One region of the Shewanella polaris genome, then DNA from elsewhere that is predicted to be linked to it. Evidence: predicted binding sites of a transcription regulator. Region 1 holds the regulator's gene; each other region holds the start of a gene.
The links. Region 1 encodes sigma-54, which starts transcription at its own class of promoters, with help from an activator protein. Its sites were predicted from a motif close to GTTGGCACGNNNNTNGNNT; they were not measured.
Positions count from the first base shown of each region.

Region 2: a site for sigma-54 is predicted at 862-880, ahead of FH971_RS16795 (P-II family nitrogen regulator). Genes of this name have one in related genera too.
Region 3: a site for sigma-54 is predicted at 1,706-1,724, ahead of flgA (flagellar basal body P-ring formation chaperone FlgA). Genes of this name have one in related genera too.

Region 1 is NZ_CP041036.1:4,014,191-4,016,465, forward strand. Features, by position in the region: gene lptB (LPS export ABC transporter ATP-binding protein) at 1-320, shown strand, start outside; gene FH971_RS17520 (RNA polymerase factor sigma-54) at 463-1,947, shown strand; partial or broken gene hpf (ribosome hibernation-promoting factor, HPF/YfiA family) at 1,944-2,198, shown strand; gene ptsN (PTS IIA-like nitrogen regulatory protein PtsN) at 2,201-2,275, shown strand, end outside.
Region 2 is NZ_CP041036.1:3,865,172-3,867,446, forward strand. Features, by position in the region: gene FH971_RS16790 (ammonium transporter) at 1-457, opposite strand, end outside; gene FH971_RS16795 (P-II family nitrogen regulator) at 467-805, opposite strand; gene nrfA (ammonia-forming nitrite reductase cytochrome c552 subunit) at 1,139-2,275, opposite strand, start outside.
Region 3 is NZ_CP041036.1:3,198,933-3,201,207, reverse strand. Features, by position in the region: gene FH971_RS13905 (flagella synthesis protein FlgN) at 1-315, opposite strand, end outside; gene flgM (flagellar biosynthesis anti-sigma factor FlgM) at 417-746, opposite strand; gene flgA (flagellar basal body P-ring formation chaperone FlgA) at 821-1,528, opposite strand; gene FH971_RS13890 (chemotaxis protein CheV) at 1,898-2,275, shown strand, end outside.

The DNA of each region.
Region 1 (2,275 bases):
TGTCGTTGTCGGGTGGAGAACGTCGTCGCGTTGAGATTGCACGCGCATTAGCTGCTAATCCAAAATTTATTTTACTCGATGAACCCTTTGCTGGTGTTGATCCTATTTCAGTTATTGATATTAAAAAAATTATCCAACAACTGAAAAGTCGCGGTTTAGGGGTATTAATTACCGACCATAATGTTCGTGAAACGTTAGATGTTTGCGAGCGGGCCTATATTGTTAGCCAAGGTAATTTAATTGCTGAAGGTACACCTGATGAAGTATTGAGCAATCAACAAGTTCGAGCTGTGTACTTAGGTGAACAATTCAAGCTATAGTTAAGTTACGGGTCTTTTAAACTATCTAACTCGTTTTGTTGAACGTTAACTAAATAACGTTAAATGTCATTGATGTATGTAACAATCAATACAGTATTTTAGATTGTCATTTTTATGGAAATCATCTAGGGATAAGCGGTAAATGAAAGCGTCACTCCAACTCAAAATGGGTCAACACTTAACCATGACCCCACAATTGCAGCAGGCTATTCGCTTACTGCAATTATCGTCATTGGAGCTACAGCAAGAAATCCAACAAGCATTGGATTCAAACCCATTGCTTGAAATAGAAGATGAGTTTTCAGAAGCAAAAAACTCCGCAAAAGAAAATCGAGACCAAGCTGATACCGACTTTAGTGACAACAGCAGCGTTAATAAAGAAAAAGACACCTCTACAGTTGACACTGCAGAGTCTATAACCAAAGAAACCATGGATGATCTAGCCATGGATACGACATGGGACGAAGTGTATACCGCCTCCCCAATGTCAGGTTCAGGCAGTGCGAGCATGCGCGACGATGACATGCCATTCCAAGGTGAAACCACTGAAGGTCTGTATGAGCATTTAGAATGGCAAAAAAATCTTACTCCCTTTTCTGAGACCGATTTAGCAATTGCCACCGCTATCATTGATGCTATTGATGAACAAGGTTATTTAACCCAAAGTACCGAAGATATTCTCGAAGCAATGGGCGATGAAACCGTTGAACTAGATGAAGTTGAAGCCGTATTAAAGCGCATTCAACACTTTGATCCTGTTGGTGTAGCGGCTAGAGATTTAAGCGAGTGCTTATTCATCCAATTAGCGCAATATGCCAACACAACCCCCCATATTGATAATGCTCGTCTGCTGATTAAAGACTATTTAGATTTAATTGCCGGGCGTGATTTTAGATTGTTAATGCGTAAAACAAAGCTAAAAGAAAACGAGTTGCGTGACGCTATCACCCTAATCCAGTCACTTAATCCTCGTCCAGGTTTATTAATTACTGCCGTAGATGACGAATACGTCATACCCGATGTTACGGTACTAAAGAAAAATGGCCGATGGGTTGTAGAGTTAAATCCTGACAACATGCCAAAAATTGGCGTTAATCAACAATACGCCGCCATGGCGCGAAGCAGTAAAAATCCGTCGGATAGTCAATTTATTCGAGGCCACTTGCAAGAAGCTAAATGGTTTATTAAAAGTATTGAAAGCCGTAACGACACATTACTCAAAGTGGCCAATTGCATTGTACAATTTCAACAAGGTTTCTTTGAATATGGCGAAGAAGCCATGAAACCAATGGTATTAAATGATATCGCTGAAGCTGTAGAAATGCATGAATCAACCATTTCACGGGTGACTACCCAAAAATACATGCACACCCCACGAGGACTGTTTGAACTAAAATACTTCTTCTCTAGCCATGTCAGCACTGACGATGGCGGTGAATGTTCATCTACTGCAATTCGTGCTTTTATCAAAAAATTAGTTGCTGCAGAAAACCAGCAAAAACCGCTGAGTGACAGTAAAATGGCCCAACTTCTGGCTGAACAGGGCATAAACGTTGCTCGTCGTACCATTGCAAAATATCGTGAAGCAATGATGATTCCACCGTCTAACCAACGTAAGAGTTTATAACCTACAAGGCAACGGAATATATTCATGATAAATTTTCAAAGCTTGAACGACACTCCGATCAGAGCCATAATGCAAACGTTGCGCTCAATGTATAAAAGTTACAACAAAGATCAAAAGCCAGTAAAATCACAGATGGCATAGTGATGTTTGCCATGTCAGAATGTACTGATATGTATACTGCAATAGACGCCCTGATCGATAAGCTCAACCGTCAGGTAATTAAACACCAACAGAAGTATACACAACACTAACGATGGAACTTTGTACCATTCTGCGACCGGAGTGCACTACCTGTGCCACCCCGGGCAGTAAGAAAAAAGTACTGGAA
Region 2 (2,275 bases), 150 kb from region 1:
AGTAGCCTTCAACAGGATAAATCACTGCCGTCATTACCACTGAAAAAACAAGGAAAGACCATAATCTCATTCGTTCAGCAACAGCACCTGATACAATCGACATCGCTGTAGCAACAAATACTACTTGGAAGAAAAAGTCTGATTCGAGCGCATGATCTGCACCATCAGCTTGACCACCGATTAACGAACCAAAAGAAGGAATAAATCCACCTTCAACATTGTCGACATACATAATGTTGTAACCGACTAATAAAAACATGACACACGCAATTGAGTATAAACACACATTTTTAGTTAAAATTTCAGTGGTGTTTTTTGAGCGGACTAATCCAGCTTCCAGCATGGCAAAACCAGCAGCCATCCACATGACTAACGCGCCAGAAATCAAGAAATAAAACGTATCTAATGCGAAACGTAATTCAGTTACCGTCAGGCCTAATTGAGTTAACTCTTCCATACCAGCCTCCTATAATGCTTCGTTATCAAGTTCACCCGTACGGATACGGATAACCTGTTCTAAACTAGTAACAAATATCTTGCCATCACCAATTTTACCGGTATGAGCGGCACTGGTAATCGCTTCAATAAGCATGTCTAAGTTTTCAGATTTTGTGGCAATTTCTAATTTTACTTTTGGTAGAAAGTCCACTTGATACTCTGCCCCACGATAAAGTTCTGTGTGACCTTTCTGACGTCCAAATCCTTTGACCTCAGTAACAGTCATACCTTCAATGCCCATGCCTGCAATAGCTTCACGGACATCATCCAATTTAAATGGCTTGATGATAGCGCTGACGAGTTTCATCTCGACCTCCAAAAGTGTGAAAAAATTAGTTGTTATTTATTTGTTGTAACGAGTTAATTCAATCATCAGGCCACTTTTCCAACAAGTTGTTATATATAGATTTTATTTTATTTTATCTTTTATCCATTAATATAAAGGCACCAATCAAGTGCGTATAAGATCACCGTCGCATTGTTTTGGTGCAACAATAATCCCACCTATGAAACCACTTTGTAATACCCTCTTGTTGAGGATTTAGATATAAAGCACATAAAAAAACAGCCCTCAAATGAGGGCTGTTTGTTGGATTATTTCAGGTTGACACCTGAGGAGAGCGCTTATGCTAAGTACAACTTATTTGTAAGTCGCTTCACGCTTTTTAGCTTCTTCTTTCCACTGAGGAACCAGTGTTTTCTTAAACTCAGCTTTTTCAGCATTCATGGTTTTCATGTCCATGCCTAATGCTGCTTGCGCTTTTGCTTTAGTAGAAGTGTCAGGGAATGCAATAGGTTGCTTAACACCTTTAGCACCTAATAACTGAGCTAGTTTTACACGAGCATCAGCAGCTTTATCCACTGCAGTACCTAAAATGCGTAATATTTCAGCTGGAGCATGAGTTGATGCGCCATGAGATGCAGTCGCATAATCCCAACGCCATTGTGAATGACGAATATCCATTAAGATTGGCTTCATTTCAGCTTCAGTGGCACCAGCATCCCAAGCAGCTTTCGCTTCAAAGTGAGCTTTAACTAACTGAGCTTCAGCACGCGACTTTAATTCTTGAACTCTAGCTTTACCATCATTAACTTGTTTAAGCATAAACTCTTTGCTTTGAGTGTGACAAGTTGCACATGTTTCTTCAAAGCGATCAAATGGATTACCCACTTTATGATCTGTAAATTTGCGGCCTTTGTCATTAGTCACTTTAGGCATATGACAATCAACACAACTTACATTGTTTTGACCGTGAGTACCCATTTTCCAAGTTTCATAACCAGGATGTTGTGCTTTTAACATTGGAGTTTTAGACACTGCATGAGTCCAATCTGAGAACTCCATGCTGTCGTAATATGTTTCCATTTGTTCAACGGTGGTACCCATATCCCAAGGGAACTTAACAAAACCTTTACGGTCTTCAGTTTTCTCGAAATAGTATTCAACGTGACACTGACCACACACCATTGATTGCTTATCTTTACGAGAAGCTTTATCAAATGGTGTATTTAACGTATCCATTGCACGGTCAACATACGGACGTGATATACGTAATTTTGATGAACCTTTTTCATGACAATCGCCACAACCAAGTACATTGACAATTTCTGGACCGCCTTTAGCCCATTTACCACTGAAATAGCCATCTTCACCTTGTTCTTCAATCATGCGAGGTACATCAGGGCTTTTACAGCTCCAACATGCCATTGGCATTGGACCATCTGCAGCATTTTTTGGCGCGCCAGTACGTAATGAGTTAGTTACGTCAGTAATTGC
Region 3 (2,275 bases), 820 kb from region 1:
GTCTTTGCACTCTGCAAGAATGGCTTTAGCTTGCGCGACTTTTTGTGCCAGTTCAGCATCTGTCGTAAGCAGATTGTGTTGTGGGTGATTTGCTAATTTTTCGTCTGTGATTTTCATGTTGAATAAACATTGAGTTTTGTCTTGAGAAAGTGCTAACAGTTTGTCTGCATCTTGTTTTGATAATGCCGATTTTTCTTCAAAAATAAGCTGTCTTAGCTGTACTAACGTTTTATTCTGGGTGTCTAATAGTCCACGAAGTTCATCGTGTAGCAGTTCATTTGACTGTTCATTTGGCTTTTCATTTAGTACGGTCATAAATTACTCTTAAGTTTTCTTAGCTAACACTTCACTATAATGCAAGGTTGCACCTATTGTCTGTGTGTCGTTAAAACAAATTAAAGAGTAACGTTTAACGGTTACTCTTTATTAAACGATAAACTGCCTAGCTCTGCTTCAAAACTGGCAATATTCGCTGCTAGCTTTTCAGGATCGACTTTATAGCGTCCTTCAGAGATAGCTTGCTTAATTTCAGCGACCTTTTTTTGGTCGACTTCTGGTAGCGATGCCATTTTCGTTTGTGCACCCTGAAGCTGTTGAGCTTGAGAGGTAATGCTGACGGAATCAGTTTTAACCGGTGCAGCTGATTTTGGGGCTGCAGTCGTTTTAGATTGCTCAGCAGACTGCGTGTCACGAGCAGTGCGCATTTGTGTATTGTTAGCAGTGTTATGCTTTATGTCAATTGCCATGGGAGGCTCCAGCGTAATGAATCAGGTTTTCCAAACAGGCTATCGACACCTTAGGGAAAAACTTTAGCTTTATTTTACATTCTTACTTCAACTTCGCCAACGCCAATTACAACAGCATCAAATTGTTTCTCTGTATTACTATTTTTGACTCTGATCACTTCATCAATATTACCGTCTCGCAATGCTTCGCCTAGGGTTTTGATTTGAACATTAGCGGTTTTTGCATAAATAGAAACATTGTCACCTTTGCAAACAAAACACAGATTATTGGTTAATATTGGCGAGTCTTTGCTAACACGACGTTTCACTCGTGAACCTATTAATGTAGATGTTTTAGAAAAATATTGGCCTTTTAAATTATATTGGTCGACATACATTATCTGTAAATGATGTTGAGCAATGATTTGATCTTTAGAAAGTAACTGATTAGCGACTACGACAGGATATTTTATTTCGACTCTAACTGAGATGTACATTTGCCATGGGTAGTCATAGTCAGGACTATTGCAGCTTAATTTTACCATATTATTGCGGCTAATTGCTCTCTCGCTGGCGAGTTCTACATTGATTGGTGGGTAACACCGCGGTGGGTTTATTCTGCCCTCAAGATTTTGTGGAGTAATTTCTATCTTAGCTTTTGAGTTTGCATCAATTTTTTTGGCGACCGTCTCTTTAGCTAATGCGTATATGGTCGATAATGTAGGTGTTACGATCTCTTCGCTAGCAAATACAGGCGAAAAAAAGGTTATTAAGCACAAAAAACATAAAAAAAATACTTTCATAATGAAGATACTAGCTTGTTTTGCCAGAATACACCTATACTTTGGGAAATGAATAATATGCGAGTTATCTCGGCATACGTAAGAAGTTAAGAGTAAAGAACCTAAGGATGTGACAATAACATTATCCTTTCGTCAAAAAAGTGTCGGTTTACTGTGAGTATGAGTCAATGCTAGTTAAAGCAAGTTACATGCCCACTTTTAGATATCAGTTAATTGATAAGTATTCGCTAGGTTGGTGATAGTTTATACTCATGTTGAACTTGTAAGTCAGTAGATAAACACATTAACCGTATTATGTTAAACCTTGGTCTACTATAATTTAAAAAACAATTTATCCATTTGGGTGACCGTTAACTACAAGGCTGTTTTATGTCGAGCATTTTAGATTCAGTAAATAAACGTACTCAACTTGTCGGGCAAAACAGACTAGAGTTGCTATTGTTTAGGCTTAATGGCCGCCAAAGATTTGGGATTAACGTATTTAAAGTGAAAGAGGTGTTGCAATGCCCACCACTGACTACTTTACCTAAATTAAACCGTTTTGTTAAAGGTGTTGCTCATATTCGTGGGGCAACCATTTCTGTTATCGATTTAAGTGCGGCTACGGGTGGGCGTCCACTGACATCGACCGAAAATTGTTTTATTATCATTTCAGAATACAACCGAAGCGTTCAAGGCTTTTTAGTGAGCTCTGTTGAACGTATTATCAACATGAACTGGGAAGCGATTATGCCTCCTCCACAAGGT